3 regions of the Burkholderia sp. Bp8998 genome follow, and region 1 is predicted to be linked to each of the others. Evidence: predicted binding sites of a transcription regulator. Region 1 holds the regulator's gene; each other region holds the start of a gene.

Region 1 (10,496 bases):
CTGCGACGTTCCTCGGCGGCGCCGTGACCGCGTTCTTCGATACGGGCTCGAACGCGTACTTCTTCAACGATTCGGCGCAGAAGACCTGCACGACCAGCACGGCGTTCTATTGCCCGTCGTCGACGACTACCTATACGGCGACGCTGACCGGCCAGAACGGCAAGACGGGCGGCGTGTCGATGCCCGTCGCGAACGCCGATGCGCTGTTCGCGAACGCGTCGACGTTCGCGTTCAACGACATCGCCGGCCCGTTCGGCGCGGCAGGCTGGCTCGATCTCGGCATGCCGCACTTCTACGGCAAGACGATCTACTTCGGGATGGACAAGACCGGGAGCGGCGGCGCGCAGCCTTACGTCGCGTTCTGATCGCGCACGAACGGCAGCAGCAGGAAGGGGGCGAGCGATCGCCCCCTTTTTTTACGCCGCTCGCGGCCGGGCTGCGCGCGTCACGCATCGAATCGCCGCACCAGCGCCTACGATATAAGACCGGCAGCGGTGCCGGCACGACATCGAGGAGACAGCGCCATGAGCCAGCGTATCCAACGCATCACGCCGTTTCTGTGGTTCGACCACGACGCCGAGGCGGCCGCCCGCTTCTACGTGTCGGTGTTCGACGACGCGCGCATCCTGCACGTCGCCCGCTACGGCAAGTCCGGCGCGCAGGCGTCCGGGCAGGCGGAGGGCACGGTGATGACGGTGTCGTTCGAGCTGGACGGGCAGGCGTTTCTCGCGCTGAACGGCGGCCCGGCGTTCCCGCTCACGCCGGCCGTGTCGTTCGTCGTCAACTGCCGTGACCAGCAGGAGATCGACCGCTACTGGGCGGCCCTGGCCGACGGCGGCGACGAGCGCGCGCAGCAGTGCGGCTGGCTGCGCGACCGCTTCGGCGTGTCGTGGCAGGTGGCGCCGGTGCAGATGCCCGAACTGATGGCGGGCGACCCGGCGCGCGCCGAACGCGTGATGGCGCAGGTGATGCAGATGAAGAAGCTCGATCTCCGCGTGCTCGAGCGGGCGGCGGCCGGCTAGCGCGAACGCCGGCCGGGACACGCCGTTTTCGACGTGTGCAAGTGGCGCACGACGCTATTCCCGGCCGGCCGGTAAATGAGTGCCGAACGATCGATTCGATTATCGATTGCGACGAGTTTCATGCTGGTGTAATCAAGCCGTGGATTATCGAGCTGTTATTTCTGTCGGCGCATCACGATTATAAAAATGATGTGACATGCACATCGGCGATACGGCATGCCGTCGCCGCGGCCGCTCCAGTGCTGCGAGAGCCGGCGGCGAGTCGGTCGGTGCGAGAAAAGAGATGCAATGCGAAAAAATTCAAATTTATAATACCGGCGTTGTGTCCGGGGTCGCCGATATAAAACATGAGGGCCACAAGATGAATTTCAGTGAAGCTGTTCGCTCCGCACTCAATCAATACGCGAAATTCGACGGCCGCGCGCGCCGCGCGGAATACTGGTATTTCGCGTTGCTCACGAGCGTCGTGTCGATCCTCTGCCAGGTGATCTCCATGGTGGGGCACGACGCGAGCGCATTCTCGCTGCTGCTGATGATCGTCGCGGCCGTCGTGTCGCTCGCGCTGGTGCTGCCGAGCCTCGCGGTCACCGTCCGCCGCCTGCACGATACGGGCCGCTCCGGCTGGTTCCTGCTGATCGCGTTCATTCCGATCGTCGGCGGGATCCTGCTGCTCGTCTGGATGTGCTCGCGCGGCACCAACGGCCCGAACCGTTTCGGCACGGATCCGATTCCGGCGATCTGAGCGCCGCCGGCGCCGCCGGCGCCGCCCGCGCCGCCCGCGCCGCCCGCGCCGACGCGCGACGCGGTCGCGTCGGAGCGGGCCAACGACCGCTTCACGGCCGCCTCGATTCCCCGCTTCACCCGCTCATTCGCTTGCCCCTCTCATCGGCTTCACCGCCCCCACCCGCGAACGCGGTTGCCATCGTCTTCCCGCGCGCCGCGCCTGCCCGCCGCCTCCCGCCGCCCCCGCCCGCCCGATTCCCCGAAATACCCCCCTTTCCCGGCTTTGCTCGACCGATCGGCGTTTGACGTGCGCATGAATAATCGGTGTCACTGGAAAGCGGCATTTCGCCGTACCCGACTGGAGGCCCCGTGGCAGACGAGAGCGATCTCGACAGAACCGAAGCCGCCACTCCGAGGCGCCGCGAGAAGGCGCGCGAGGAAGGGCAGGTCGCGCGTTCGCGCGAACTGGCTTCGTTCGCGCTGCTCGCGGCCGGGTTCTACGGTGCATGGCTGCTCGCGGGCCCGTCGGGTGCGCACCTCCAGACGATGCTGCGCGGCGCGTTCGCGTTCGACCGCGCCACTGCGTTCGACACGCACCGGATGCTGTCGGCGGCCGGCAGCGCGAGCCTCGAAGGTCTCGCCGTGCTGCTGCCGATCCTCGCGCTCACCGGCCTCGCCGCGCTGCTCGCGCCAATGGCGCTCGGCGGCTGGCTGATCTCGCAGAAAACCTTCGAGCTGAAGTTCGAGCGCCTGAACCCGATCTCGGGCCTCGGCCGGATGTTCTCGATCCAGGGGCCGATCCAGCTCGGGATGTCGCTCGCGAAGACGCTCGTCGTCGGCGGGATCGGCGGGATCGCGATCTGGCGCAGCAAGGACGAGCTGCTCGGTCTCGCGACCCAGCCGCTCGGCTCGGCGCTCGCCGACGCGATGCATCTGGTCGCCGTGTGCTGCGGCACGACGGTCGCCGGGATGCTGGTGGTCGCCGCGCTCGATGTGCCTTACCAAATCTGGCAGTACAACAAGAAGTTGCGCATGACGAAGGAAGAAGTGAAGCGCGAGCATCGCGAGAACGAAGGCGATCCGCACGTGAAGGGCCGCATCCGCCAGCAGCAGCGCGCGATCGCGCGGCGCCGGATGATGGCCGCCGTGCCGAAGGCCGACGTGGTCGTCACGAACCCGACGCACTTCGCCGTCGCGCTGCAATACACGGACGGCGAGATGCGCGCGCCGAAGGTCGTCGCGAAGGGCGTGAATCTCGTCGCCGCGCGCATCCGCGAACTCGCGGCCGAGCACAACGTGCCGCTGCTCGAGGCGCCGCCGCTCGCGCGTGCGCTGTATCACAACGTCGAACTCGAACGCGAGATTCCCGGCTCGCTGTACTCGGCCGTCGCCGAGGTGCTCGCATGGGTCTACCAGCTGCGGCGCTTCCGCTCGGAAGGCGGCGCCTTCCCGGCCGCGCCGGTCGATCTCGACGTGCCGGCCGAACTCGACAAGGGGTTGTCGGTATCGGCCGACGACGAGCGTGAAGAAGTCGAAGACACGCTCGGCAAGCAAGGGAACGCAGCATGAGCACCCCGATCACCGGCCTGTTCGCCAAACGCCCGAACCCGTTCGCGGGCACCAACCTGCGCGCGCTCGCGGGTCCGATCCTCATCTGCATGATCCTGGGGATGATGATCCTGCCGCTGCCGCCGCTGCTGCTGGATCTGCTGTTCACGTTCAACATCGCGCTGTCGGTGATGGTGCTGCTCGTCAGCATGTACACGATGAAGCCGCTCGACTTCGCGGCGTTCCCGAGCGTGCTGCTGTTCTCGACGCTGTTGCGGCTGTCGCTGAACGTCGCGTCGACGCGCGTCGTGCTGCTCGAGGGCCATACGGGGCCGGACGCTGCCGGCCAGGTGATCGAGGCGTTCGGCCACTTCCTCGTCGGCGGCAACTTCGCGGTCGGCATCATCGTGTTCGTGATCCTGATGATCATCAACTTCATGGTGATCACGAAGGGCGCGGGGCGGATCGCCGAAGTGTCCGCGCGCTTCACGCTCGACGCGATGCCCGGCAAGCAGATGGCGATCGACGCCGACCTGAACGCGGGCCTCATCAACGAAGAGCAGGCACGCAAGCGCCGCCTCGCCGTGTCGCAGGAAGCCGAGTTCTACGGGTCGATGGACGGCGCGTCGAAGTTCGTGCGCGGCGACGCGATCGCGGGCCTGATCATCATGGCGATCAACGTGATCGGCGGGCTGATCGTCGGGATGGTCCAGCACGACATGTCGTTCGCCGCGGCCGGCACCAACTACACGCTGCTGACGATCGGCGACGGCCTCGTCGCGCAGATTCCGTCGCTCGTGATCTCGACGGCGGCCGGCGTGATCGTGTCGCGCGTCGCGACCGACGAGGACATCGGCACGCAGATCACCGGCCAGCTGTTCACCAACCCGCGCGTGCTGACCATCACCGGCGCGATCATCGTGCTGATGGGGCTGATCCCGGGCATGCCGCACTTCGCGTTCCTCGCGCTCGGCGGCGGCGCGATCTGGCTGGCCCGCACGCAGACCCGCCGCGCGGCGGCCCGCGTGGCGGCCGGCGACGTGACCGATATCGCACCGCCCGCCGCGCTGCCGGGCGACAGCCACGAGGCGACCTGGGACGACGTGCAGCTGATCGATCCGCTCGGCCTCGAAGTCGGCTACCGGCTGATTCCGCTCGTCGACAAGAACAGCGACGGCGAGCTGCTCAAGCGCATCAAGAGCATCCGCAAGAAATTCGCGCAGGAAATCGGCTTCCTGCCGCCGGTGATCCACATCCGCGACAACCTCGAGCTGCGACCGAATGCATACCGGATCGCGCTGAAGGGCGTCGAGATCGGCGCGGGCGAAGTGTTCCCGGGCCAGTGGCTCGCGATCAACCCGGGCCAGGTGACGGCCGCGCTGCCGGGCGTCACGACGCAGGATCCGGCGTTCGGGCTGCCGGCCGTGTGGATCGACGTCGCGATGCGCGAGCAGGCGCAGGTGTACGGCTACACGGTGGTCGATGCGAGCACGGTCGTCGCGACGCACCTGAACCATCTGGTCGTGCAGCACGCGGCCGAACTGCTCGGCCGCCAGGAAGTGCAGGCGCTCGTCGAGCGCACCGGCAAGGATGCGCCGTCGCTCGTCGAGGACCTCGTGCCGAAGACGATCTCGCTGACGACGCTGCAGAAAGTGCTGCAGAACCTGCTCGAGGAAGGCGTGCCGATCCGTGACATGCGCACGATCCTCGAGGCCGTGTCCGAACACGCGGGCCGCGGCGACGCGTACGAGCTCACCGCCGCGGTGCGGCTGTCGCTCGGCCGCGCGATCACGCAGCAGTGGTATCCGGGCGCGGGCGAGATGCAGGTGATGGGCCTCGATTCGAATCTCGAGCGCGTGCTGTCGCAGGCGCTCGCCACCGGCGCGAACCCGGGCCTCGAACCCGGCCTCGCGCACAACCTTCTGACCGGCACGCAACAGGCGATGCTGCGTCAACAGAATCTGGGGCTGCCGCCCGTGCTGCTCGTGCAGCACGCGCTGCGCGCGATGCTCGCGCGTTTCCTGCGCCGCAGCCTGCCGCAACTGAAAGTGCTGTCGTATGCCGAAGTGCCGGACACGCGCACGATCAAAGTCGTTAACGTCATCGGGGGTTCCGCTTGAACATTCGCAAATTCACCGGCGCGACCAGCCGCGACGCGCTGCGCCTCGTGCGCGAGGCACTGGGCGCCGACGCCGTCGTGCTGTCGAACCGCACGCTCGATGACGGCAGCGTCGAAATCGTCGCGCTCGCCGACTCGGATCTCGCCGCGGTCACGCCGCCGGCCGCCGCCCGAGCGCGCAGGCCGCGCGCGCCGGAATCCGTGCCGGCCGCAGCCGTCCCGGGCATCGTGTCGCGCCCGGGTGCCGCGCTCGCGCGCCCGGCCGTCAATCCGTATGCGGCAGGCGATGGCGGGCTCCCGGACGTGTTCTCGTCGGTGTTCGGCGCGAGCGCCGAAGCGACGGAGCCGGCTGCGGAACCGGCCGCCTTCGCCGACGCGCACGCGACGGACGCGGTATCGCCGTCGCCGGCCGCGCCGGCGCCCGCCGCCGGCACGTCGGCGGCATCGTCCGAACCCGCGCCGTGGCTCGTCGAGCACGCGAAGCGCCTGACGCAGCAGCGCGAAGCGCTGATCGCCCGCGCGCAGGCGGCACCGGCCGCACCGCAAGCGCCGGCCCGTCCGCAGCAGGACGCCGCACCCGCAACGCCGGCCGGCTGGGCGCGTGACATCGTGCGCGACGCCGAACGCAGGATGCCGTCCGCGGCCGCCGCGGCCCGCCCCAGCGAAACGAGCGCCGCGAAGCCGGCCGAACGCACGCGCCCATCTGCCGACGCGGCCGCCGCGGTGGCCGACGCGGTGAAGGCGCGCATCGAGAGCATCGTCAACGACACGGTGATGCACGAGCTCGGCGCGATGCGCGGGATGATGGAAGAGCAGTTCGACAGCCTGATGTGGCACGATCGCCAGCGCCGCAGCCCGGTGCACGGCGCGCTGACCAAGCACCTGTTCTCGGCCGGCTTCTCCGCGCAGCTGGTGCGCATGCTGGTCGACAACCTGCCGAGCGGCGACGGTGCGCAGACCTTCGAGCAGGCCGCCGAATGGGCGCAGTCGGTGCTCGCTGCGAACCTGCCGGTGCTCGAGAGCGAGGACGCGCTGATGGAGCGCGGCGGCGTGTTCGCGCTGATGGGGCCGACCGGCGTCGGCAAGACGACCACCACCGCGAAGCTTGCCGCGCGCTGCGTGATGCGCTTCGGCGCGAGCAAGGTCGCGCTGCTGACCACCGACAGTTACCGGATCGGCGGCCACGAGCAGCTGCGCATCTTCGGCAAGATCCTCGGCGTGCCGGTGCACGCGGTGAAGGATGCGGGCGATCTCGAGCTCGCGCTGTCCGAGCTGCGCAACAAGCACATCGTGCTGATCGACACGATCGGCATGAGCCAGCGCGACCGCGCGCTGTCGGACCAGATCGCGATGCTGCACGGCGCGAACGCGCCGGTGCAGCGCCTGTTGCTGCTCAACGCGACGAGCCACGGCGACACGCTCAACGAGGTCGTCCAGGCGTACCGCGGCGCGGGCGAGCATTCGCACGGGCCGACCCCGGATCTCGCCGGCTGCATCCTGACCAAGCTCGACGAGGCGACCCACCTCGGCGGCGTGCTCGACACGGTGATCCGCTACAAGCTGCCGGTCCACTACGTGTCGACCGGCCAGAAGGTGCCGGAGAACCTGTACGTCGCGTCGACCAAATTCCTGCTGAAAAGCGCGTTCTGCGTGCCGCGCGACGGCTCGCCGTTCGTGCCGCAGGACGAGGACATGCCGACGCTGCTTTCCGCATTGACCGCACGTTCCACCGCCGAGCTGCACGAGGTGCGATTTGGATAAACGGATCATCGACCAGGCCGAGGGGCTGCGGCGCCTGCTGGCCGGACGCGCGTCGCGCATCGTCGCGGTGACGGGCGGGCCGGCGAGTGTCGGCTGCACGTCTACCGTCGTGAACGTCGCGGCCGCGCTGGCCGCGCTCGGCAAGGACGTGCTCGTCGTCGACGAGCGCGCCGACGTGGATTCGGCCGCGGCGACGCTCGCGGGCGCCTGGCTGCGCGACGGCGAGCGCACGCGCGTCGCCGCCGGGTTCGGGCTGTGCGCGGCCGCGCGGCTGGCCCGCGACGGCTACAGCGACACGCAACTGAGCGACTTCATCGACGGCCAGGCCGACATCGTGCTGGTCGATGCGCAGCTCGGTGCCGACGGTGCGTTCTCCGCGCTCGCGCGCGAGGCGCACGACGTGCTGATCGTCACGCGGGTCGCCGCGCAGGCGATCACCGAGGCGTATGCGTGCATGAAGCGCCTGCATTTCGCGCACGCGGTCGCGCAGTTCCGCGTGCTGACCAATCACGTCGGCAGCCACGCCGACGCCAGGACCGCATTCGACAACCTCGCGGGCGTCGCGAGCCGCTACCTGACGGTGTCGATCGCCGACGCCGGCTGCGTGAGCGCCGATCCGCTCGTCGAGCATGCGCGCGACCTGATGCGTACCGCGGTCGACGCGTTCCCGTCGTCGGCTGCCGCGCGCGATTACCGGCAGATTGCCGCCGACCTGCTGTACTGGCCGATGCGCCCCGGGCTGGGCGCCGGCCGCGCCGTGCATGCGGGCGGCAAGCCGTCGTACGAGGCGGGTGCGGCGCACGCCGCGTGAGCGCCACCGGAAGGAGAGAGCCATGATGTACAACGCTCAAGGAAAGATGACCCAGGCCGACGTGCTCGCGCAATACGCGCCGCTCGTGCGGCGCCTGGGGCTGCAGCTCGTCGCGAAGATGCCGGCGAGCGTCGATCTCGACGACCTGATCCAGGCCGGCATGATCGGCCTGATGGACGCGGCCGGCCGCTACAAGGAAGACCAGGGCGCGCAGTTCGAGACCTACGCGACCCAGCGCATCCGCGGTGCGATGCTCGACGAGCTGCGCAGCAACGACTGGCTGCCGCGCAGCCTGCGCAAGACGTCGCGCGAGGTCGAGTACGCGGTGCACCAGGTCGAGCAGCAGCTCGGCCGCTCGGCGAACGAGACCGAGATCGCGCAGCACCTGAAGATGCCGCTCGACGAATACCAGGGGATGCTGCAGGATCTGCACGGCAGCCAGCTCATCTACTACGAGGATTTCGACCGCGCGGCCGACGACGAGCCGTTCCTCGACCGCTATCGCGTCGATCACGCCGATCCGCTGTCGTCGCTGCTGGACGACCACCTGCGCGAGGCGCTCGTCGACGCGATCGACCGGCTGCCCGAGCGCGAAAAGCTGCTGATGTCGCTGTACTACGAGCGCGGGCTGAACCTGCGCGAGATCGGCGCGGTGCTCGAGGTCAGCGAGTCGCGCGTGTGCCAGCTGCACAGCCAGGCCGTCGCGCGCCTGCGCGCGCGATTGCGCGAACAGGCGTGGGTCGGCGCGGAGAACTGACCCTTTCATTGCGGCCACGCGCGCCGACGCGGCGCGCATTTCCCGCGCCGATTTGCTACAATCCCTCCCGTTTTCCGAGGAGCGTTGCGACGGACCATCCTGCGTCCGCCAGGCTCGGAAAGCTTCACCAAGCAGCCGTGCGGCGAGATTCGCGCCGGCCCCGCTTCCTGAACGGCGCTCACGTCACCAATTTCTAGAACTTTTTTAGAAAGGAGGGCGTGATGAACGCCATTATTGATTCCCAGGCTTCCAAGGATTACATCGTCGCCGACATGGCGCTTGCCGGCTGGGGCCGCAAGGAACTGAACATCGCCGAGACCGAAATGCCGGGCCTCGTGCAGATCCGCGACGAATACAAGGCGCAGCAGCCGCTGAAGGGCGCGCGCATCGCGGGTTCGCTGCACATGACGATCCAGACCGGCGTGCTGATCGAGACGCTGAAGGCGCTCGGCGCCGATGTTCGCTGGGCGTCGTGCAACATCTTCTCGACGCAGGACCACGCCGCTGCCGCGATCGTCGAAGCCGGCACGCCGGTGTTCGCGTTCAAGGGCGAGTCGCTCGACGAATACTGGGAGTTCTCGCACCGCATCTTCGAATGGCCGAACGGCGAATTCGCGAACATGATCCTGGACGACGGCGGCGACGCAACGCTGCTGCTGATCCTCGGCTCGAAGGCCGAGAAGGACCGTTCGGTGATCGCGAAGCCGACCAACGAGGAAGAAGTCGCGCTGTACAAGTCGATCGCGAAGCACCTCGACGCCGATCCGACCTGGTACTCGACGCGCCTCGCGCACATCAAGGGCGTGACCGAAGAAACCACGACCGGCGTGCACCGCCTGTACCAGATGGAAAAGGACGGCCGCCTGCCGTTCCCGGCATTCAACGTCAACGACTCGGTCACGAAGTCGAAGTTCGACAACCTGTACGGCTGCCGCGAGTCGCTCGTCGACGGCATCAAGCGCGCGACCGACGTGATGATCGCGGGCAAGGTCGCGGTCGTCGCGGGCTACGGCGACGTGGGCAAGGGCTGCGCGCAATCGCTGCGCGGCCTCGGCGCGACCGTGTGGGTCACCGAAATCGATCCGATCTGCGCGCTGCAGGCGGCGATGGAAGGCTACCGCGTCGTGACGATGGAATACGCGGCCGACAAGGCCGACATCTTCGTGACGGCGACCGGCAACTACCACGTGATCAACCACGATCACATGAAGGCGATGCGCCACAACGCGATCGTCTGCAACATCGGCCACTTCGACTCGGAAATCGACGTCGCGTCGACCCGCCAGTACCAGTGGGAAAACATCAAGCCGCAGGTCGACCACATCATCTTCCCGGACGGCAAGCGCGTGATCCTGCTGGCCGAAGGCCGCCTCGTGAACCTCGGCTGCGCGACCGGCCACCCGTCGTTCGTGATGTCGAACTCGTTCGCGAACCAGACGCTCGCGCAGATCGAGCTGTTCGTGCGCGGCGGCGAGTACGAGAACAAGGTGTACGTGCTGCCGAAGCATCTCGATGAAAAGGTCGCGCGCCTGCACCTCGCGCGCATCGGCGCGAACCTGTCCGTGCTGTCGGACGAGCAGGCTTCGTACATCGGCGTGCAGAAGGACGGCCCGTTCAAGCCGAACCACTACCGCTACTGATGCGCCGCCGCCGCCGTGCCGCGCGCGCCCCGCATCGGGCGTGCGCGGGTCGGCGGCACGGTGCCGGATCGCCGGCCGTCGCGCCGTGCCCGCGGGCACGCGGGGCGGCCGGCGG
Region 2 (10,496 bases), on a different contig from region 1:
AAGCGCATCGACCTGCTCGACCGCACGGTCAACACGGCCGACCGCACGAAGGCCGAGCACGACTTCACGCTGCGCTACCCGTCGCCGTACCGCGACATCGTCGAGCGCTACGCGCAGTCGTCGGGCCTCGACATCGAATGGGCGTACGGGCTGATCCGCCAGGAGTCGCGCTTCATCACGAACGCGCGTTCGTCGGTCGGCGCGGGCGGCCTGATGCAGCTGATGCCGGCCACCGCGCAACTGGTCGCGAAGAAGCTCGGGATGGGCACGATCACGCGGGCGCAGATGCACGACATCAATACCAACGTCCAGCTCGGCACCTGGTATCTGGCGGACATCTACAACACCTTCGACAGCTCGCCGGTGCTGGCGACCGCCGGTTACAACGCGGGCCCGGGCCGGCCGCGCCAGTGGCGCCAGGTGTTGACGCAGCCGGTCGAAGGCGCGATCTTCGCGGAGACGATTCCGTTCAACGAGACACGCGACTACGTGAAGAACGTGCTGTCGAACACCGTCTACTACGCGGCGCTCTTCGAGGGCAAATCGCAGTCGTTGAAGAAACGTCTAGGCATGATCTCGCCCTGATCCGCAATCTTCACACTGCCGCGCGAGACGCGGCAGTGTTTAAGAGGCTGTTCACGCTAATAACGGGCTCGTTCCCCTGTTTGAAAAAAATCATTCGAGGGGCTGGCCGCCAGAAGGGCCGATCGCTGCGTCATGCTCCTTGCGAATACGTCGAGTATTCGCTTCGTCGCAATCCTTGCGCTCGGCCCTTCTGGCGGCCAGCGCAAGCCCGTTATTAGCGTGAACAGCCCCTTAGAGGACCGAACAATGGATCGCCAGACCGTCGCGCTATTGGGCGGCACCGGCTTCATCGGCAGCCGGCTCGTCAATGCGCTGATCGATGCCGGCAAGCAGGTGCGGATCGGCACGCGTCGGCGCGAGCACGCGCGCCACCTGCAGATGCTGTCGGTCGAGATCGTCGAGCTCGACGCACTCGATACGCGCACGCTCGCCCGGTTCGTCGCCGGCGCGCACGCGGCCGTCAATCTCGTCGGCGTGCTGCATGGCGGCCGCGGCACGCCGTACGGGCCCGGGTTCGAGCGCGCGCACGTCGCGCTGCCGGCCGCGCTGGCCGCCGCGTGCGTCGAAGTCGGCGTGCGGCGCGTGCTGCACATGAGCGCGCTCGGCGCCGATTCGCACGGCCCGAGCATGTACCAGCGCTCGAAGGGCGACGGCGAGGCCGCGCTGCATGCGGTCGCGGCGACCGATTCGCTCGCGCTGACGATCTTCCGCCCGTCGGTCGTGTTCGGCCCCGGCGACGCGTTCCTGAACACGTTCGCGAACCTGCAGCGCACGCTGCCCGTGCTGCCGCTCGCGATGCCCGATGCGCGCTTCCAGCCGGTGTTCGTCGGCGACGTCGTGCGCGCGTTCGTCAACACGCTCGATCTCGTGGCCGCGCACGGCAAGACCTACGAACTGGGCGGCCCGACCGTCTACACGCTCGAGCAGCTGGTGCGTTATTGCGGCACGCTGGTCGGCCGGCAGGCACGCATCGTGCGCCTGCCCGACGCGCTCGCCCGGCTGCAGGCGAGCGTGTTCGAATGCCTGCCCGGCGAGCCGGTGATCACGCGCGACAATCTCGCGTCGATGTCGGTGCCGAACGTGCTGTCCGGGCCGCTCGCACCGGAACTCGGGATCTCGCCCGCGAGTCTCGAGAGCATCGCACCCGCGTATCTCGGCCACGCGGCACAGCGGTCCCGCTTCGACTGGTTCCGCTCGCGCCGCCGCTAGGCGGTTCGGGCCTCCGCTTCCGTCCTTCACTTTCGCGCTTATCGGAACACCACCATGAAACTCGTCATTGGAGACAAGAATTACTCGTCGTGGTCGATGCGGCCGTGGCTGCTGCTCGCGCATTTCGGGATCCCGTTCGACGAGATCGCGATCGAGCTGCGCCGCGACGACACGGCCGCGCGCATCCGCGAGTATTCGCCGACCGGCAAGGTGCCGTGCCTGATCGACGACCACGGCGTCGCGATCTGGGATTCGCTCGCGATCGCCGAGACGCTCGCCGAGCGCTATCCGCAGTTTCCGATGTGGCCGGCCGATCCGCTCGATCGCGCGCATGCACGCTGCATCTCGGCCGAGATGCATTCGGGCTTCGCCGCGCTGCGCACGCAGATGGGGATGAACGTGCGCGCGTCGATGCCGGGACGCGGTGCGACGCCGGAGGCGCTCGCCGACGTCGCGCGCATCGACGCATTGTGGGGCGCGTGCATCGAGGCATCGGGCGGGCCGTTCCTGTTCGGTGAATTCGGGATCGCCGATGCGATGTATGCGCCCGTCGTGATGCGCTTCAACACGTATGCGCCGGCGCTGTCGCCGGAAGCGGCCGGATATGCCGCGCGCGTGACGGCGCTGCCGGCGGTGCAGCGCTGGATCGATGCCGCGCGCCGCGAAACCAACGTGATTGCCGAATACGAACCCGCTCCATGAACATCTATGCAGTAGGCGGAGCGATCCGCGACGAATTGCTCGGCGTGCCGGTGCAGGACCGCGACTACGTGGTGGTGGGCGCGACGCCGGAACAGATGGCCGCGCAGGGCTTCCGGCCGGTCGGCAAGGATTTCCCCGTGTTCCTGCATCCGGACACGCAGGAGGAATACGCGCTCGCGCGCACCGAGCGCAAGACGGCGGCCGGCTATCACGGCTTCCAGTTCTACTACGCGCCGGACGTGACGCTCGACGAGGACCTCGCGCGGCGCGACCTGACGATCAACGCGATGGCGCGCGAAGTGAGCCCGGAGGGCGCGCTGATCGGGCCGGTGATCGATCCGTTCGACGGACAGGCCGACCTGCGTGCGCGCGTGTTCCGGCACGTGGGCGACGCGTTCGTCGAGGATCCGGTGCGGATCCTGCGGATCGCGCGCTTTGCCGCGCGCTTCGCGGATTTCACGGTCGCGGACGACACGCTCGCGCTGATGCGGCGCATGGTCGACGCGGGCGAGGCGGACGCGCTGGTTCCCGAGCGCGTGTGGCAGGAGATCGCGCGCGGGCTGATGGAGGCGAAACCGTCGCGGATGTTCGCGGTGCTGCGCGAGTGCGGCGCGCTCGCGCGCATCCTGCCCGAGGTCGACGCGCTGTGGGGCGTGCCGCAGCGCGCGGACTACCATCCGGAAGTCGACACGGGCGTGCATGTGATGATGGTCGTCGACTATGCGGCGAAGCAGGGTTATTCGTTGCCGGTGCGCTTCGCGGCGCTCACGCACGATCTGGGCAAGGCGACGACGCCTGCCGACGTGCTGCCGCGCCATGTCGGCCACGAAGGCCGCAGCGCCGACCTCATCAAGCCGTTGTGCGAGCGGCTGCGCGTGCCGAACGATTGCCGCGATCTCGCGCTGGTGGTCGCGCGCGAGCACGGCAACCTGCATCGCGTGATGGAAATGGGCGCGGCCGCGCTGGTGCGCTTCTTCGAGCGCAGCGACGCGCTGCGCAAGCCGGCGCGCTTCGCCGAGATGCTGCAGGCGTGCGAATCGGATGCGCGCGGCCGGCTCGGGCTCGACACGCAGCCGTATCCGCAGGCCGAGCGGCTGCGCGTGGCGCTGGTGGCGGCGCGCAGCGTCGATGCGGGCGCGATCGCGCGCGGCGTCGGCAACGATGCGATGCAGATCAAGGACGCCGTGCATCGCGCGCGGGTCGAGGCCGTCAAGCAGGCGCTGGCGATCGGCGAATAGCCAGGCACGAGGCGCGGCCGGGGGGGCGCGGATGGCCGCCCGCCGTTATTGCTTCGTGCGGGCGCCGGCGCGGCGGGCCGGGGTTGCGGCGGCCGGACGTTTGCCGGCGGCCGCGCGCGGTTTCCCGGCGGTCGGCTTTGCCGCTGAGCGGACCGGCGTGTCGGCGGGCGTTGCCGCATCCGCGTCGCGCTCGCGTGCCGGCGCGGGTGCGCGGCGGCTTACGCGCGGCTCGCCCGGCGTTGCGCCGGCATCGCGCGCGAGCAGCCTGATTTTCATCGCCGCGGAGCCCAACTCGGCGCAGTTGTCGTCGAAGAGGGGCAGCGTGCCGACCGCGATCAGCTCGGCGGGCCCGTCGCCGACGTTCGCGACGCGATGGCGTTTCCGCGCATCGAAGTGCAGCGAATCGCCGGGCGACAGCGGGTAATCCTTCTTGCCGATCGTGTAGCACAGCCGGCCGGTCAGCACGTACACGAACTCGTCGCCGCCGTGCGCGACCCATTCCGAACGGTAACCCTCCATCATCCGGACCTTGAGCGCGTTGATCTGGCTGCCGTCGAAGGTGCTGGACAGCCGCTCGTACCACTGCGACGCGGCGTCGACCGCGTACGGTTCGCGGCGGCCCGCGTGCGAATCCGGCTGCGCCTGGCGCGGCTGGTCGATCAGCGTGCCGAGCGGCACGTTCAGCGCCTTCGCGACGTTGACGAGCGATGACAGCGAGATGCCGGTGAGATGGCGCTCGACCTGCGACAGGAACCCGACCGACAGATTCGCCTCGGTCGCGACTTCCAGCAGCGTCTTCTTCGCTTCCCGGCGCAGGCGCCGAATGCGCTGGCCGATACGCATGATGTCTGAATCCATGAATCTCTTTCGTGGCAACGAACCGGAAGGCGAGCGCACGGCGGTGCTGTCGCCGGGATGTTGCTTTGCGCGAATCGCACGAAGCACGGCCGTCGGGACGACGATGCCGGCGCATTGTACCGCGCGGTCGCGCCCGGACGGCGCCGCGCAGGGCCGTGCCGCGTGTTGCCGCGCTCGCGCGCCGTGCCGGTAATTTTAGCCCTACGAAAATTTTGGCTTGACCTCAATTTCAGCGTGCTCTAGATTCTGTCGCGCGAATCAAACAAAGTTAAGTGAGACAAAAATTTCCCCCTCAAGGCCTGTCGCCGGAACGGCACCGCGGCCCAGCTGTCCGGCTGTCCGCTGGACCGCGCGTCGTCCGCGCACGGGCGGCTTGCCGTTTCAGGCATGCGCCATGCCGCGTGACCCCGCCGGCCGCCGACAACAATCAAGAACGGGTATCCGATGATCGATCGACTGAAATACAGCTTCTCCGGCCTTCCCTCGTATGACGCGTCCGTCGCCGACACGCAGGCCGGCCTGTCGCGCCTGCTCGACGCCGCCCGGCTCGACGCGGTCGTGGTCACGTCGCAGGACGAGTACATCACCGAATACCTGCCGCGCCGCAACAACCCGCGCTACGCGCTGTCGGGCTTCGACGGCTCGGCCGGCTGCGGGATCTTCCTGAGCGCGGCGACCGCGCAGGCGCTCGGCGTGCCGCCGTTCGTGCTGTTCGTCGACGGCCGCTATCACCTGCAGGCCGAACAGCAGTGCGACCCGGTGCGCGTGCGCATCGAGAAGCTCGGGATGAACGTGACGATCTGGCAGGCACTGGCCGACTGGCTGGTCGCGCACGCGAGCCGGCTCGCGCGGGTCGGCTACGACGCGCTGCGGATCAGCGTCGCGCAGCGCGACCGGCTGGTCGAGCGGACGCAGGCCGCGTCGCTCGACTGGACGAGCCTCGGCGAGCGCGAGATCGACCGCGCGATCGCGTTGCCGGGCTGGGTGGTCGAGCGGCCGATCTTCGAGCTGCCGGACGCGATGACCGGCGCGAGCGTCGCGCAGAACCTCGACGCGCTGAACCGGCGGCTCGCCGCGCACACCGGCGCGGCGCCCGGCAAGACCGCATTCTTCACGTGCGCGTCGGACGATCTCGCGTATCTGCTGAACAGCCGCGGCTATCACATCCCCAATGCGTCGTCGCACCTGGGCTTCCTGTTCGCCATCGGCGAGCAGGTCGCGCTGTTCCTGCCGGAAGGCTGCGATCGCTGCCCGGTCGAACTGGCGTCGTATCCGGCGCTGCACGTGATCCGGCGCGACTTCGCCGAACTCGAGCGTTTCCTCGCGCAGTTCGCGGTCAACCACGTGTGCTACGGCTTCGAATCGGTCAACTGCGCGCTCGTCGAATCGGTGCGCCGCGTGTGGCCGCACGCGCGCCACGCCGATTTCAACCCGGTCGAGGCGCTGCGGGCCGGCAAGACGCCGGCGGTGCTCGACCGGTTCCGCGACGCGTTCGCGCGCAGTTCGGCCGCGATCGCCGAAACGATGCGCTGGGCGAAGGCCGGCGAGGCGGGGCAGCGCCATACCGAATACGACCTGGCCCGCACGATCAACGACGCGTACGGCGCGCGCTCGGCGGTCGCGCTGACATTCCCGTCCATCGCGGCGAACGGCGCGAACAGCGCGTTCGCGCACTACACGGCGGCGAGCGCCGACGTCGCGCTGACGGAAGGCGAACTCGTGCTGCTCGACAGCGGCGCATACTACGACGCCGGTTTCGCGACGGACTGCACGCGCGTCGTGCTGCGTCGCACGCAGCCGGAGACGGTCGCGCAGCCGTGGCAGCGGGAGATCTACACGGTCGCGCTGAAGGCCTGCATCAAGGGGCTCGTCACGCGCTTCCCGAAGACGGCGACGGGCGGTGACGTCGATGCGACGGTGCGCCAGGTGTGCCGCGACCACGGCTACGATTTCGGCCACGGCACCGGGCACGGCGTCGGGATCCACGTGCACGAGGGCGGCGTGCGGTTCGCGCCGGGCGCGAAGTACGGGCTGGTGCCGAACGCGGTGATTTCGGTCGAACCGGGCATCTACGTGCCGGGCAAGGGCGGCGTGCGGATCGAGAACATCGTGGTCGTGCGCGCGGACGACGAGGCGTCGGACACCGTCGCGTTCGAGAACCTCGTCACGGTCGGCTACGACTGGGACCTGATCGATGTCGAGCTGCTGGACGACGACGAGCGCGCGTACCTGCGCGACTACGAACGGCTTTGCGTGGAACGCGGCACGCAGGTCACCGCGTGTCCGCTGCTGTAAGGCGGGGAAGGCGCGCGCGGCCGCGGCAGGGCCGCGCGGTGCGCGGCCGGCGCGTCGGTGCGCCGGCATGATCGGTACATCGGTGCGGGCGGCGTATCAGCGCATCAGCGCATCAGCGCCGATACACGCCCGTCGGGCCCGTAGACGCCGGCCGGCGCGGGCGCCGAGCGCAGCACCGCGAGCGCGCGCTCGTTGTAGTCCATCCGGATCCGGATCAGCATCCCGTTGGTCGCGTTGGCCTGGCGCGCGCGTTCGGCGGCCTGCAGCAGCAACTGCCAGCGGCCGGCGAGGCGTGCATCGCGCTCGGCGGCCTGGTCCATCCCTTTCTTGCCGGCCGGAAAGCCGAGCGCGGACAGCTGCGTGTCGCGCGTGCGCTCGAGCTGCGCGAGCCGGTCGATCAGCGCGCTCTTCTTCTCGACGATGCCGGGCAGCATTTCCAGCGGCTCCGGCGTCGTGAGCGCCTTTTCCTCGTAGGCGAGCAGGGACGCGAATGCTTCGACCGTCGCGTGTTCGTCGTTGACCGTGGCCAGCAGCTCTTCTCTCATCGCGTCATGCTCGTCGCGCCGGCACGCGTGTCCGCATGCCGGCAAACCAGGGGACCGGTCTGGGCGTGACGGGCCCCGGGCCGGCTCAGTTGCCCTTCGCGCGCTGCTGTTGCAGCAGGTCGCGGGCGGTATTCAATACGCCGTCGGCGATCTTGTTCACATCGATCGTCAACGTGCCGTTGTTCAGCGCATCCTTGATCGACTGGACGAGGGCCGTGTCGATGTCGGCGCTGCCGGAGCCCGACAGCGAACGCAACTGGCCGGACAGACCCGACAGGTTCACGGTCGTGTCGCCGCCGGTCGATCCTGCGTCGGCCGCCTGCGCGGGCGACGACGAAGCCGCGCCGGATTGCGCGCGGGCCGCGCCGTTGCCGGTCGACGCGAGGGGGCTCGGGTTCGGAGTGGAATCGATCTTCACGATGGGTTTCCTGGACGGTATGACCCAGATAACGGCGGGGTCGGCCCGAACTTTAGCATCGTGAGCCCGAAATTCTCCGAATAAACAATTCTTTGCAATCTTGCGGCGGCATTCGTCCCTATAGCGGAATTTCCACGGTCCCGGCGTCCTTGACGATCGCCGTGACGATTTGCCCCGCCGCCATCCTGACCCGCACCGACTGGCCCGGCGCCGCATTCGCGAGCGCGCTGCCCTCGGCCGAGATCGTGAAGCCGGGCCCGGCCGCGACGACCCGCACCGTCTGGCCGGCCGACACCGACGCGGCGCTCTTGAGCATGTCCTGGCGCAGCGGCAGCCCGGCCGAGATCCGGGCCAGCGCGGTCGCGCCGACGGCCTGCGCGGGATCGGTGATCACCGCGAGCGGCAGCACCGTCAGGTCGCCGTCGCGCGCGACGAGGTCGGCCGCGGTGAGCGGCTCGCCGGGCGCGATCTGCCGCGCGGCGACGTAATAAGTGGCCTGCACGGCGACCTTCGCCTGCAGGTAGACGGTCCACGGCCGCTCGCCGGCGCAGCGCACGCCGACCGTCGTGCGGCCCCACAGGCGCGCGCCGGTCGGCAGGAACGGCTCGAGCGTCGTGCACGCGGCGAGCCCGCGCGGAAACGCGGCCGCGACCGTCGCGGTGGTCTTGCCCGGCAGGCCCGCGACCTGCTGCTGCAGGAACGCGAGGGCCGTGCGCCGGATCGTGTCGGGGTCCTGCTGGCCGGGCGGTGTCGCAGGCAGGGGCGCGGCGCCCGCCTGGAGCGGGTTGGCTGCCTGGGCCGGGTTGGCGGCAGCCGCCGGCGCGCGCGGGGCCGGCGCGGCCGGCGCGGCCGGCGTGGCGCGTGCCGCCGCCATGCGCGCGGCGACGGCCGGTCGCGCGGGATTCGATGCGGGGTCGGCCGTACCGGCGACGACGGTCGCGACGGCACCCGAAGCCGTTCCCGCATTCCCGCCGAATTGCCCGCCGCTCGCCGCGTTCGCATGCGCGAGCGCGGTCTCGGCCGTCTCGCCGCGTCCGGGAATCACGATCATCCCGTCGTCCGCGTGCGCAACCGGCACCGCGAGCCACAGCGCCGCGGCGAGCGCGAACGCACGCGGCAGGCGCGTGCCGCGTGCGTCGTTTCCGCGAAGTGCGCTGCGTGTCATCGCCGTGTCCTCGAAGCCGTTGATCCGATTCGCATTCTAGGGAGCCGGGCCGTCGCGCAAACGATGAATAGAGGGGGCCTTTGCCGCGTTATTCGTCCGATTGCCGGTTGCGCCCGGCGCCTACCATCGCTGTCATGGAAAAAAGCCCCTTGGGTCGCCATCCGGCGCAACGGGCGTGCAGCGCTTCATACGGAGAGACGCACACATGCTGGACAAACTCGATGCCGAATTCGCGTTCGGCCGACAGGCGCTCGACGTGCGCGCCTATCGGCAGGAACTGCTGTCGTCGAACATCGCGAACGCCGACACGCCCGGCTACCAGGCCCGCGACACCGATTTCGCGTCGACCCTCGCGCGCTCGCTGAAGCAGACCAGCGGCGGTCTCGCGCCGAGCAACGCCGCGCAGCTGCCGATGGCGCAGCCGGCCGGCGTGACGAGCGGGATGACGATGGCGTCAACGGCGCCGGGTCACATGGCCGGCACCGCGAAGCTGATTCCGACCGGCGGCCCGGCCGATGACTACGGTCGTGCGCAGTACCGGATGCCGCTGCAGCCGTCGCTCGACGGCAACACGGTCGATCTCGACGTCGAGCGCGTGCAGTTCGCGAACAACGCGCTGCACTACGAAACCGGGATGACCGTGATGACCCAGCAGATCAAGGCGATGATCGCCGCGATCTCGACGAACTCGTAAGCGCGCGCCGCTTCCGCACCCGAACCAGGAGTCTCCATGCCCTCGTTGATGAACATCTTCGGCGTCGCCGGTTCGGCGCTGTCCGCGCAATCGCAGCGCCTGAACGTCACCGCGTCGAACCTCGCGAACGCCGACAGCGCGACCGGCCCCGACGGCAAGCCGTACAAGGCCAAGCAGGTCGTGTTCGCGACCGACCCGATGGGCGGCGCGCGCACCGCGTCCGGCCAGGGCGTGGGCGGCGTGCGCGTGACCAGGGTGGTCGACGATCCGTCGCCGATGAAGTCGACCTACGACCCGGCGAACCCGGCCGCCGACGCGAACGGCTACGTGCAGATGCCGAACGTCGACCCGGTGCAGGAGATGGTGAACATGATCTCGGCGTCGCGCTCGTACCAGGCCAACGTCGAGACGCTGAACACCGCGAAGACGCTGATGCTCAAGACGCTGACGATCGGCACGTAAGCCGCGCGCCGAGCGCCCTTCCACACCGAGACCCGGATCCGACAGTTCCGACACAAGGCCACCCAGGATGACTTCCACCAGCACGACGATCGGCGGCAACGGCACCAGCGTGTCGACCCTGCCGACCGACACGATGAACACCAACAACGTGTCGACGACCGGCACGTCGGCGAGCGACCTGCAGGCGACGTTCCTGAAGCTGCTCGTCACGCAGTTGCAGAACCAGGATCCGACCAGCCCGGTCGACAGCTCGCAGATGACGTCGCAGCTCGCGCAGATCAACACGGTGAGCGGCATCGCGCAGCTGAACACGTCGCTCACGTCG
Region 3 (10,496 bases), on a different contig from region 1:
TGGCCGCCGCGCTTGCGCTGGCGGCGTGCGCGTTCGGCGCGGCGCCCGTGCACGCGGAGCGCCTGAAGGACCTCGCGCAGATCCAGGGCGTGCGCGACAACCCGCTGATCGGCTATGGCCTCGTCGTCGGCCTCGACGGCACGGGCGACCAGACGATGCAGACGCCGTTCACCACGCAGACGCTCGCGAACATGCTCGCGAACCTCGGCATCTCGATCAACAACGGTTCGGCCAACGGCGGCCCGTCGTCGCTGAACAACATGCAGCTGAAGAACGTCGCGGCCGTGATGGTGACCGCCACGCTGCCGCCGTTCGCGCGGCCCGGCGAGGCGCTCGACGTGACCGTGTCGTCGCTCGGCAACGCGAAGAGCCTGCGCGGCGGCACGCTGCTGCTCACGCCGCTGAAGGGCGCGGACGGCCAGGTATACGCGCTCGCGCAGGGCAACATGGCGGTCGGCGGCGCGGGGGCGAGCGCGAACGGCAGCCGCGTGCAGGTGAACCAGCTCGCGGCCGGCCGGATCGTCGGCGGCGCGATCGTCGAGCGCTCGGTGCCGAACGCGATCGCGCAGATGAACGGCGTGCTGCAGCTGCAGCTGAACGACATGGACTACGGCACCGCGCAACGGATCGTGTCCGCGGTCAATTCGAGCTTCGGCCCGGGCACCGCGACGGCGCTCGACGGCCGCACGATCCAGCTCGCCGCGCCGGCGGATTCCGCACAGCAGGTCGCGTTCATGGCGCGCCTGCAGAACCTCGACGTGAGCCCGGACAAGGCCGCCGCGAAGGTGATCCTGAACGCGCGCACCGGCTCGATCGTGATGAACCAGATGGTCACGCTGCAAAGCTGCGCGGTCGCGCACGGCAACCTGTCGGTGATCGTCAACACGCAGCCGGTGGTGTCGCAGCCGGGGCCGTTCTCGAACGGGCAGACGGTGGTCGCGCAGCAGTCGCAGATCCAGCTGAAGCAGGACAACGGGGCGCTCAAGATGGTGACGGCCGGCGCGAACCTCGCCGACGTCGTGAAGGCGCTGAACACCCTCGGCGCGACGCCGGCGGACCTGATGTCGATCCTGCAGGCGATGAAGGCGGCCGGCGCGCTGCGCGCGGACCTGGAGGTGATCTAAATGGCAGCCAATCTCCCGAACGCGAACGACCTGACGCAGCGCTTCGCGCTCGACGTGCAGGGCTTCGACGCGCTGCGCGCGCAGGCGAAGCAGTCGCCGCAGGCCGGCGCGAAGGCGGTCGCCGGCCAGTTCGACGCGATGTTCACGCAGATGATGCTCAAGAGCATGCGCGACGCGTCGCCCGACGGCGGGCTGCTCGATTCGCACACGTCGAAGATGTACACGTCGATGCTCGACCAGCAGCTCGCGCAGCAGATGTCGAAGCGCGGGATCGGCGTGGCCGACGCGCTGATGAAGCAGCTGCTGCGCAACGCGGGGCAGGGCACGGACAGCGACACGGCGGCCGACGCCGGCGCGGCCGGGCTCGGTGCGGCGGGCTTCGGCGCGACCGGCGTCGGCGCGTCGGGCAACGAAGGCAGCCTCGCCGCGATGAACGCGATGGCGCGGGCCTACGCGAACGCGGCGAACAACGGCGGGCTCGCCGGCGCGCGCGGCTACTCGGCCGGCAGCGCGCTGACGCCGCCGCTGAAGGGCGCGAGCGGCGTGCAGGACGCCGACGCGTTCGTCGACCGCCTCGCCGGCCCGGCGCAGGCGGCGAGCGCGACCACCGGCATCCCGGCGCGCTTCATCGTCGGGCAGGCCGCGCTCGAATCGGGCTGGGGCAAGCGCGAGATCCGCGCGAGCGACGGCTCGACGAGCTACAACGTGTTCGGCATCAAGGCGAACAAGGGCTGGACGGGCCGCACGGTGTCGGCACTGACGACCGAATACGTGAACGGCACGCCGCGCCGCGTCGTCGCGAAGTTCCGCGCGTACGACTCGTACGAGCACGCGATGACCGATTACGCGAACCTGCTGAAGAACAACCCGCGCTACGCGGGCGTGCTGAGCGCGAGCCGCAGCGTCGAGGGCTTCGCGCACGGGATGCAGAAGGCCGGCTACGCGACCGACCCGAATTACGCGAAGAAGCTGATCTCGATCATGCAGCAGATCGGCTGACGGGCCCGCCCCGCCGCCCGTTTGCAATGTTACGGACCGCGCCCGGCAGACCGCCGCGCGCGGTTTCAACGTTTGCGCGAAAAAAACCGGCGTTTCGATCTAAACTTTCGGTGAGCACTGCCGCTAAGTGTGAGAGACCTGTAACCGGGCCATGTTCTGGCCCGGTTTTACTGCGCACCGGTCGTCCCGGGCGCCCATGAAAAGAAAACCGGCTAGCCATGAATATCGAAACGTCGACCGATCCGAGCCTGGATGCGGGCCATTCCGGCCCCGACTACGCCCGCCGCAATCCGCTGGAGATCGGCGTGCAGTTGCGCAACCTCGTGAACCGCGGCGACTTCCTGACCGTCCAGTACCCGGGCGGCCAGCTCGTCACGCGCCTGCTCGAGGTCGACGTCGGCGCGCGCACGTTCACGTTCGACTGGGGCGCGCTGTCCGAGCAGAACGCCGGCATCCTCGGCGCGTCGCACTGCACCTTCGCGGCCGCGCCGGAAGGCGTGCGCGTCGAATTCACCACGGGCACGCCGCGCGAGACGCGCTACGAGGGGCTGCCCGCGTTCGTCGCCGATTTCCCCGACGTGCTCATGTGCATCCAGCGCCGCGAGTATTTCCGCGTCGATGCGCCGATCGTCGATCCGTTCCTGTGCCGCGGCAAGCTGCCGGACGGCGAGAGCTTCGTGTTCGAGGTGCATAACCTGTCGCTCGGCGGCGTCGGGCTGCGGACGGCCGACGAGCGTATCGAGGCGCTCGAGGTCGGCACGCTGCTGCCCGACGTCGAACTCGAGTTGAACGGCCACGGCAAGCTGTCGCTCGACCTGCAGCTCGTGTCGCAGCGTTCGACCCAGCTGCCGAACGGCTCGCGCCGCTACCAGCTCGGCTTTCGCTTCCTGGCGCTGCCGGGCAGCGCGGAGAACACGCTGCAGCGCCTGATCACGCAACTCGAGATGAAGCGTCGCTCGCTCGCGCGGGCCTGACGCATCCGTTGCGGCCCCGCCCGGGGCCGCTTTCACGGCGGCGCCGGCATCGTCCGCCGGGCCGCTCGACAGACGACGCGCACGCGCGCGTCGCCCACGCATTTTTCCCTCAATTTTTCCGATCCGCGGCCGTTATACCGGGAGTCACGCAACCCGGCGGCCGCAGCGCGGCCGGCTCATCAGGATCGCGCATGTCCAACACACTCATGAACCTCGGCGTCAGCGGCCTCAATGCCGCGCTCTGGGGCCTCACGACGACCGGCCAGAACATCAGCAACGCCGCGACGCCCGGCTATTCGGTCGAGCGCCCGGTCTATGCCGAGGCGAGCGGCCAGTACACGGCGAGCGGCTACATGCCGCAGGGCGTGAGCACCGTCACCGTGCAGCGACAGTACAGCCAGTACCTGAGCGACCAGCTGAACAGCGCGCAGTCGCAGGGCGGCTCGCTGTCGACGTGGTATTCGCTCGTCGCGCAGCTGAACAATTACGTCGGCAGCCCGACGGCCGGGATCTCGACCGCGATCACCGGCTATTTCACCGGCTTGCAGAACGTCGCGAACAGCGCCGCCGATCCGTCGGTGCGGCAGACCGCGATCAGCAACGCGCAGATCCTCGCGAACCAGCTCAATGCGGGCGGCCAGCAGTACGACGCGCTGCGCCAGAGCGTGAATACGCAACTCACCAGCACGGTGTCGCAGATCAACACGTACACCGCGCAGATCGCGCAGCTGAACCAGCAGATCTCGGCGGCGAGCAGCCAGGGGCAGCCGCCGAACCAGCTGATGGACCAGCGCGACCTCGCGGTATCGAACCTGTCGGGCCTCGCCGGCGTGCAGGTGGTGCGCGGCGACAGCGGCTACAGCGTGTTCCTCGCGGGCGGCCAGCCGCTCGTCCTCGCCGACAAGAGCTACCAGCTCGCGACCGTCACGTCGCCGTCCGATCCGAGCGAGCTGACCGTCGTGTCGCAGGGGATCGCCGGCACGAACCCGCAAGGCCCGAACCAGGCGCTGCCGGATGCATCGCTGTCGGGCGGCACGCTCGGCGGCCTGCTCGCGTTCCGCAGCCAGACGCTCGACCCCGCGCAGGCGCAGCTCGGCGCGGTCGCGGCCAGCTTCGCCGCGCAGGTCAACGCGCAGAACGCGCTCGGTGTCGACCTGTCGGGCAACCCGGGCGGCGCCCTGTTCACGGTGGCGGCCCCGGCCGTCTATTCGAACCAGGGCAATACCGGCAACGCGTCGCTGTCCGTGTCGTTCGCCAACGCGTCGCAGCCGACGACGAGCGACTACACGCTGTCGTACGACGGCACGAACTACACGCTGACCGACCGCGCGAGCGGGTCGGTGGTCGACCAGAAGGCGGGGCCGATGCCGGTCTCGCTCGGCGGGCTGAACTTCTCGTTCTCGTCCGGCGCGATGAATGCCGGCGACCAGTTCACCGTGCTGCCGACGCGCGGCGCGCTGGACGGCTTCGGGCTCGCGACGACGAGCGGCGCGGCGATCGCGGCCGCGTCGCCGGTCGTCACGTCGGCGTCGAGCACCAACATCGGCACCGGCAAGATCGCGCTGAGCGGGGTGAGCGCCGGCTATCAGGTGCCGTCGACCAAGCTGACCTACGACGCGGCGACGAAGTCGCTGTCGGGCTTCCCGGTCGGCACCACGGTGACGATCCCGGGCACGCCGCCGACGTCGGTGACGATCAGCACGCCGACCGACTCCGTGCCGTACGATCCGTCGACCGGCGCGGCGATGACGATGTCGGGCACGGCCGCCGGGGCGCTGAACGGCGTGACCGTCACGCTGTCGGGCACGCCGTCGGACGGCGATTCGTTCACGATCGGGCCGTACGCGGGCGGCACGAGCGACGGCAGCAACGCGCTCGCGCTGTCGCAGCTCGTCAACGCGAAGACCCTCGGCGGCGGCACGACCACGCTCACGGGCGCCTATGCGAAATACGTGAACAACATCGGCAACGCCGCGAGCCAGCTCAAGTCGTCGAGTACCGCACAGACGGCGCTGGTCGGCCAGATCACGTCCGCGCAGCAGTCGGTGTCGGGCGTGAACCAGAACGAGGAAGCCGCGAACCTGATGCAGTACCAGCAGCTCTACCAGGCCAACGCGAAAGTGATCCAGACGGCGGCTTCGCTGTTCCAGACCGTGCTGGGCCTGTTCAGCTGACCGGATTCGAGAGGATAGACACGATGCGGATTTCCACGACCCAGTTCTACCAGCTGAACGTCGGACAGATGAACGATCAGCAGGCCCAGCTCGCGCAGCTCTACCAGCAGATCTCGAGCGGCGTGAGCCTCACGACCCCGGCCGACAACCCGGTGGGCGCGGCGCAGGCCGTGCAGCTGTCGATGACGTCGGCCACGCTGTCGCAGTACGCGGCGAACCAGAATACGGCGCTCGAGTCGCTGCAGGCCGAGGACCAGACGCTGCAGAGCGTCAGCAGCGTACTCGGCAGCATCCAGTCGGTGATCGTGCGAGCCGGCGACGGTTCGCTCGCCGACAGCGACCGCGGGGCGCTCGCGACGCAGCTCGAGGGCTATCGCAACCAGTTGATGTCGCTCGCGAACTCGACCGACGGCGCGGGCAACTACCTGTTCGCCGGCTACAAGAATGCGGCGGCGCCGTTCACGAAGAATGCCGCCGGCGCCATCAGCTACGTCGGCGATACGGGCACGCGCACCGTACAGATCGACGATTCGCGCAGCGTGCCGCAGGGCGACTCGGGCATCTCGGTGTTCATGTCGGTACAGGCGCTGGGCAGCTCGCCGGTCCAGGCGGCCGGCGCGAGCAACACGGGCACGGCCACCATCGGCAACGTCACGGTGACGGATCCGTCGGCCGCGACGAACGGCCATCAATTCACGATCACCTTCGGCGGCACCCCGGCCGCGCCGACCTACACGGTGACCGACAATTCGATCTTGCCCCCGACGCCCGGGCCCGCGCAGGCTTATACGTCAGGCACCGCGATCGCGCTCGGCAGCGGGATGAAGGTGGCCGTGTCGGGCACGCCGTCGCCCACCGATACTTTCTCGGTCACGCCCGCGCCGCAGGCGAGCGGGGTCGACGTGTTCTCGACGCTCGATTCGATGATCACGGCATTGAAGACGCCCGTCACCGGCAATCCGACGGCGACCGCCGCGCTGTCGAACGCGATGGGCACGGCCGCGACGAAGATCGGCAACTCGATGCGCAACGTCACGACCGTGCTGGCGTCGGTCGGCGGCCGCGAGCAGGAAGTCAAGGCGATGCAGACCGTCAACCAGACCGCCGCGCTGCAGACGACCAGCAACCTGTCGGACCTGACGAGCACCAACATGGTGACGACCATCAGCCAGTACCTGCAGGTGCAGAACGCGCTGAGCGGCGCGCAGAAGGCCTACGCGCAGCTGCAGAACATGTCGCTGTTCCAGTACATCAATCCGTGATCCCCGCGGCGCACGCTGCGATGTGAGCGCCCGCTTACATCGCGCGATGCGCGTGCCAGTCGGCGGCCAGCCGCCGGCCGGCCGCCGTCGATGCGGTCGCGCCGCCTGGTTGGCCGCCCGGACGGCCGCTCGGCGGGCACGACCGCCGCACCGGCGGCTCGCGCTTGCCAGCCCCATTTCCGCTCCGTAAACTCGCGCCAGATTCCAGACCGGCGCACCGTCCGCAGCCGGCGTACGACAGGAGCCCATTTCCCCATGTCCGATTCCTACTTCCCGCGCTGGCGGGTGCAACCGACCGGCGCGGTCTCGCGCGTGGTCGGCCCCGACGAGCGCCTCGCGTGGCCGCAGATGGTCGCGATGGGCGTGCAGCACGTCGTCGCGATGTTCGGCTCGACCGTGCTCGCGCCGCTGCTGATGGGCTTCGACCCGAACCTGTGCATCTTCATGTCGGGCATCGGCACGCTGCTGTTCTTCGTGCTGGTCGGCGGCCGCGTGCCGAGCTACCTCGGCTCGAGCTTCGCGTTCATCGGCCTCGTGATCGCGGTGACGGGCTACGGCGGCAGCGGGCCGAACCCGAACATCCCGGTCGCGCTCGGCGGGATCATCGCGTGCGGCGTCGTGTACGTCGCGCTCGGCGCGCTGGTGCAGGCGATCGGCACGCGCTGGATCGAGACGCTGATGCCGCCCGTCGTCACCGGCGCGGTGGTCGCGGTGATCGGGCTGAACCTGGCGCCGATCGCGGTCAAGGGCGTGTCGGCATCGACCTTCGACTCGGTGATGGCGCTCGTCACGGTGCTGTGCGTCGGCGGCGTCGCGGTGTTCGCGCGCGGGATGATGCAGCGCCTCCTGATCCTCGTCGGGCTGGTGATCGCGTACGTGATCTATGCGATCGCGAGCAACGGGATGGGCCTCGGCAAGCCGGTCGATTTCTCGATCGTCGCGCAGGCCGCGTGGTTCGGCGTGCCGAGCTTCCGTGCGCCGGTCTTCGATCCGCACGCGATGCTGATGCTCGCGCCGGTCGCGGTGATCCTGGTCGCGGAGAACCTCGGCCACATCAAGGCTGTCAGCGCGATGACGGGCACCAACCTCGACCGCTACGTCGGTCGCGCGTTCATCGGCGACGGGCTCGCGACGATCGTGTCGGGCAGCGTCGGCGGCACCGGCGTGACCACCTACGCGGAGAACATCGGCGTGATGGCCGTCACGCGGATCTATTCGACGCTCGTGTTCGCGGTCGCCGCGCTGATCGCGATCGGGCTGGGCTTCTCGCCGAAGTTCGGCGCGGTGATCCAGACGATCCCGGGCCCGGTGCTCGGCGGCGTGTCGATCGTCGTGTTCGGGCTGATCGCGGTGACGGGCGCGCGAATCTGGGTCGTCAACAAGGTCGACTTCTCCGACAACCGCAACCTGATCGTCGCGGCCGTCACGCTGGTGCTCGGCGCCGGCGACTTCTCGCTGAAGTTCGGCGGCTTCGGGCTCGGCGGGATCGGCACCGCGACGTTCGGCGCGATCATCCTGTACGCGATCCTGCGCAAGGAAAAGGAACCGGGCCCGGTGGTGTGACCGGGAGCGGGCGGTGCAACGCCGCCCGCCGGCGCGTCCTCAAGCGCCGGTATTCGACTGCGCCTGCAGCCACGCGCAGAACTGCGCGACGAGCGGATCGTCGGCCGGCGCGCCCGGCGCGATCCACCAGTAGCTGCGCGTCGCGATGCGCGGCCCGTCGAGCGGCATCACGAGGCGGCCACTCGCGAGCTCGTCGTCGATCAGCGGCAGCGGGCCGAGCGCGACACCCAGCCCGTCGACGGCCGCCTGCAGCGCCAGGTAGAAGTGGTCGAACGACTGCCGCTTGCGCCCCTTCATCGTTACGCCGGCCGCCGCGAACCAGTCGCGCCAGCCTTCCGGCCGCGTATCCGAATGCAGCAGCACGTGCCGCGCGAGATCGTCCGCGCGGATGATCGGCGCGCGCTTGAGCAGCGCGGGACTGCACACCGGAATCACGCTTTCGTCGAGGAAGTGGCCGCTCGTGCAGTTCGGCCAATGGCCGGGGCCGCGGCGGATCGCGACGTCGAAACCGTCGAGCGCATCGAGCGGCGCGTTCGACGTGGACAGCTTCAGCTCGACGTTCGGCACGTCGCGCTGGAATCGCGACAGGCGCGGCAGCAGCCATTTCATCGCGAAGGTCGGCAGCGCATTGATGCGCAGCACGCGCGCGGCACCGGTGTTGCGCAGCTGCTCGGTGGCGAGCGCGATGCTGTCGAACGCGGCGCGGACGGTATCCAGATAGCGACGGCCCTCGTCGGTGAGCTTCACGCGCTTGCCGTAGCGGTGGAACACCGGCTTGCCGAGCCATGCCTCGAACCCGGCGATCTGCCGGCTGATGGCACCGTGAGTCACATGCAGCTCGTCGCCGGCGGCGCTGAAGCTTTCGTGTCGTGCCGCTGCTTCAAAGGCCCGAAGCGCGGAAAAGGGCGGGAGGTCGCGTGCCATGCTTGTGATTCTAGATCACAAGGGCGCGCCGATAAAATCGTTTTGCCGGCGTGCCGAACGGCGGTAACCTCGGGCCATCGTTTGATGAGGATCCCCATGCAATCCGTTTCTCCGCCGCCCGCCGCGTCCCCACGCCGGATCGGCCTCGCCGAGCTGTTCACCGGCTTCCTGTCGCTCGGCCTGATGTCATTCGGCGGCGCGCTGCCGTTCGCGCGGCGCACGATCGTCGACGAGCGCAAATGGCTCACCGCCGACGAATTCACCGATCTGCTCGGCCTGTGCCAGTTCCTGCCGGGTGGCAACGTGATCAACCTGTCGGTCGCCGTCGGCATGCGCTTTCGCGGCGTCGCGGGCGCGTTCGCCGGCATTCTCGGGCTGATCGCGGGGCCCACCCTCGTGGTCGTCGCGCTCGGCGTGCTGTATGCGAAGACGCAGGCCGATCCGCGCGTGCAGCACCTGTTCGGCGGGCTCGCCGCCGCGGCCGCGGGCCTGCTCGTCGCGATGGCCGTGAAGGTCGCGAAGCCGCTGCTGCACGCGCCGCGCACGGCGGCCGGCATCGCGGCGCTCGCGTTCGTCGCGATCGCGGTGCTGCGCGTTCCGCTCCTGACCACGATGCTGGTGCTGACGCCCGTGAGCATCTGGCTCGCGTCGCGGCGTCGCGAGACGCCGGCACCGCAGCGCGCCGCCGCGCGCGACGGAGGCCGGTCATGAACGACACGTTGATCGCGATCGCGACGATCTTCAGTCAGCTCTCCCTGCTCGCGTTCGGCGGCGGCAACACGATCCTGCCGGAGATGCAGCGGCAGGTCGTCGACGTGCACCACTGGATGAGCGCGCACGAATTCACCGCGCTGTTCGCGCTCGCGCAGGCCGCGCCGGGGCCGAACATGATGATCGTATCGCTGGTCGGCTGGCATGTGGCCGGCTGGGCCGGGCTGCTGGTCGCGTCGATCGCGAAGTTCGGGCCGTCGTCGCTCGTCACCGTGCTGGCGTTGCACGCGTGGGAGCGTTTTCGCGACCGGCCGTGGCGCCGCTACGTGCAGCACGGGCTGATGCCGGTCACGGCCGGGCTCGTCGCGGCCAGCGCGGTGCTGATCTCGGAAGCGTCGAATCGCACCGCGATCCAGTGGGGCATCACCGCCGCGTGCGCGGTGCTCGCATGGCGCACGCGCATCCATCCGCTGTGGCTGCTCGCGGCCGGCGCGCTGATCGGGCTTACCGGCATCGGCCAGTGAGCGGCGCACGACCGGCCTCCCGTGCGCGATACTGGCGCGGCTCTTCACGGGAGGCCTGATGGATCTCGACGGCGCCAGCCGCAACCTCACCGTCGCCGCGCTGCTCACGCTGTCCGGCGGCTACCTCGACGCGTACACCTACGTCGGTCACGGCCACGTGTTCGCGAACACGATGACCGGCAACGTCGCGCTGCTCGGCATCAACGTGTCGGCCGGCGAATGGGCGGCCGCGCTGCATCAC

The links. Region 1 encodes FliA, which starts transcription of late flagellar genes. Its sites were predicted from a motif close to CTAAAGTTTNNNNNNNNNNNGCCGNTA; they were not measured.
Region 2: flgM (flagellar biosynthesis anti-sigma factor FlgM) is a predicted target of FliA. The motif match lies at 7,880-7,906, and genes of this name have one in related genera.
Region 3: flgK (flagellar hook-associated protein FlgK) is a predicted target of FliA. The motif match lies at 3,206-3,232, and genes of this name have one in related genera.

Annotation. Positions count from the first base shown of each region.
Region 1 covers NZ_QTQF01000019.1:80,796-91,291, forward strand. The annotation lists gene DIE06_RS19840 (DUF3443 domain-containing protein) at 1-365, shown strand, start outside; gene DIE06_RS19845 (VOC family protein) at 525-1,022, shown strand; gene DIE06_RS19850 (DUF805 domain-containing protein) at 1,219-1,764, shown strand; gene flhB (flagellar biosynthesis protein FlhB) at 2,115-3,314, shown strand; gene flhA (flagellar biosynthesis protein FlhA) at 3,311-5,413, shown strand; gene flhF (flagellar biosynthesis protein FlhF) at 5,410-7,173, shown strand; gene DIE06_RS19870 (MinD/ParA family protein) at 7,166-7,984, shown strand; gene DIE06_RS19875 (RNA polymerase sigma factor FliA) at 8,007-8,741, shown strand; S-adenosyl-L-homocysteine riboswitch at 8,812-8,928, shown strand; gene ahcY (adenosylhomocysteinase) at 8,963-10,381, shown strand.
Region 2 covers NZ_QTQF01000008.1:156,048-166,543, forward strand. The annotation lists gene DIE06_RS11610 (lytic transglycosylase domain-containing protein) at 1-585, shown strand, start outside; gene DIE06_RS11615 (complex I NDUFA9 subunit family protein) at 832-1,794, shown strand; gene DIE06_RS11620 (glutathione S-transferase family protein) at 1,849-2,496, shown strand; gene DIE06_RS11625 (multifunctional CCA addition/repair protein) at 2,493-3,734, shown strand; gene DIE06_RS11630 (helix-turn-helix domain-containing protein) at 3,780-4,592, opposite strand; gene DIE06_RS11635 (M24 family metallopeptidase) at 5,037-6,887, shown strand; gene DIE06_RS11640 (flagella synthesis protein FlgN) at 6,992-7,432, opposite strand; gene flgM (flagellar biosynthesis anti-sigma factor FlgM) at 7,518-7,850, opposite strand; gene flgA (flagellar basal body P-ring formation chaperone FlgA) at 7,969-9,015, opposite strand; gene flgB (flagellar basal body rod protein FlgB) at 9,221-9,709, shown strand; gene flgC (flagellar basal body rod protein FlgC) at 9,746-10,171, shown strand; gene DIE06_RS11665 (flagellar hook assembly protein FlgD) at 10,239-10,496, shown strand, end outside.
Region 3 covers NZ_QTQF01000008.1:170,680-181,175, forward strand. The annotation lists gene DIE06_RS11690 (flagellar basal body P-ring protein FlgI) at 1-1,124, shown strand, start outside; gene flgJ (flagellar assembly peptidoglycan hydrolase FlgJ) at 1,125-2,123, shown strand; gene DIE06_RS11700 (flagellar brake protein) at 2,342-3,097, shown strand; gene flgK (flagellar hook-associated protein FlgK) at 3,289-5,271, shown strand; gene flgL (flagellar hook-associated protein FlgL) at 5,295-6,533, shown strand; gene DIE06_RS11715 (solute carrier family 23 protein) at 6,789-8,096, shown strand; gene DIE06_RS11720 (transcriptional regulator GcvA) at 8,136-9,020, opposite strand; gene DIE06_RS11725 (chromate transporter) at 9,117-9,731, shown strand; gene DIE06_RS11730 (chromate transporter) at 9,728-10,255, shown strand; gene DIE06_RS11735 (YoaK family protein) at 10,314-10,496, shown strand, end outside.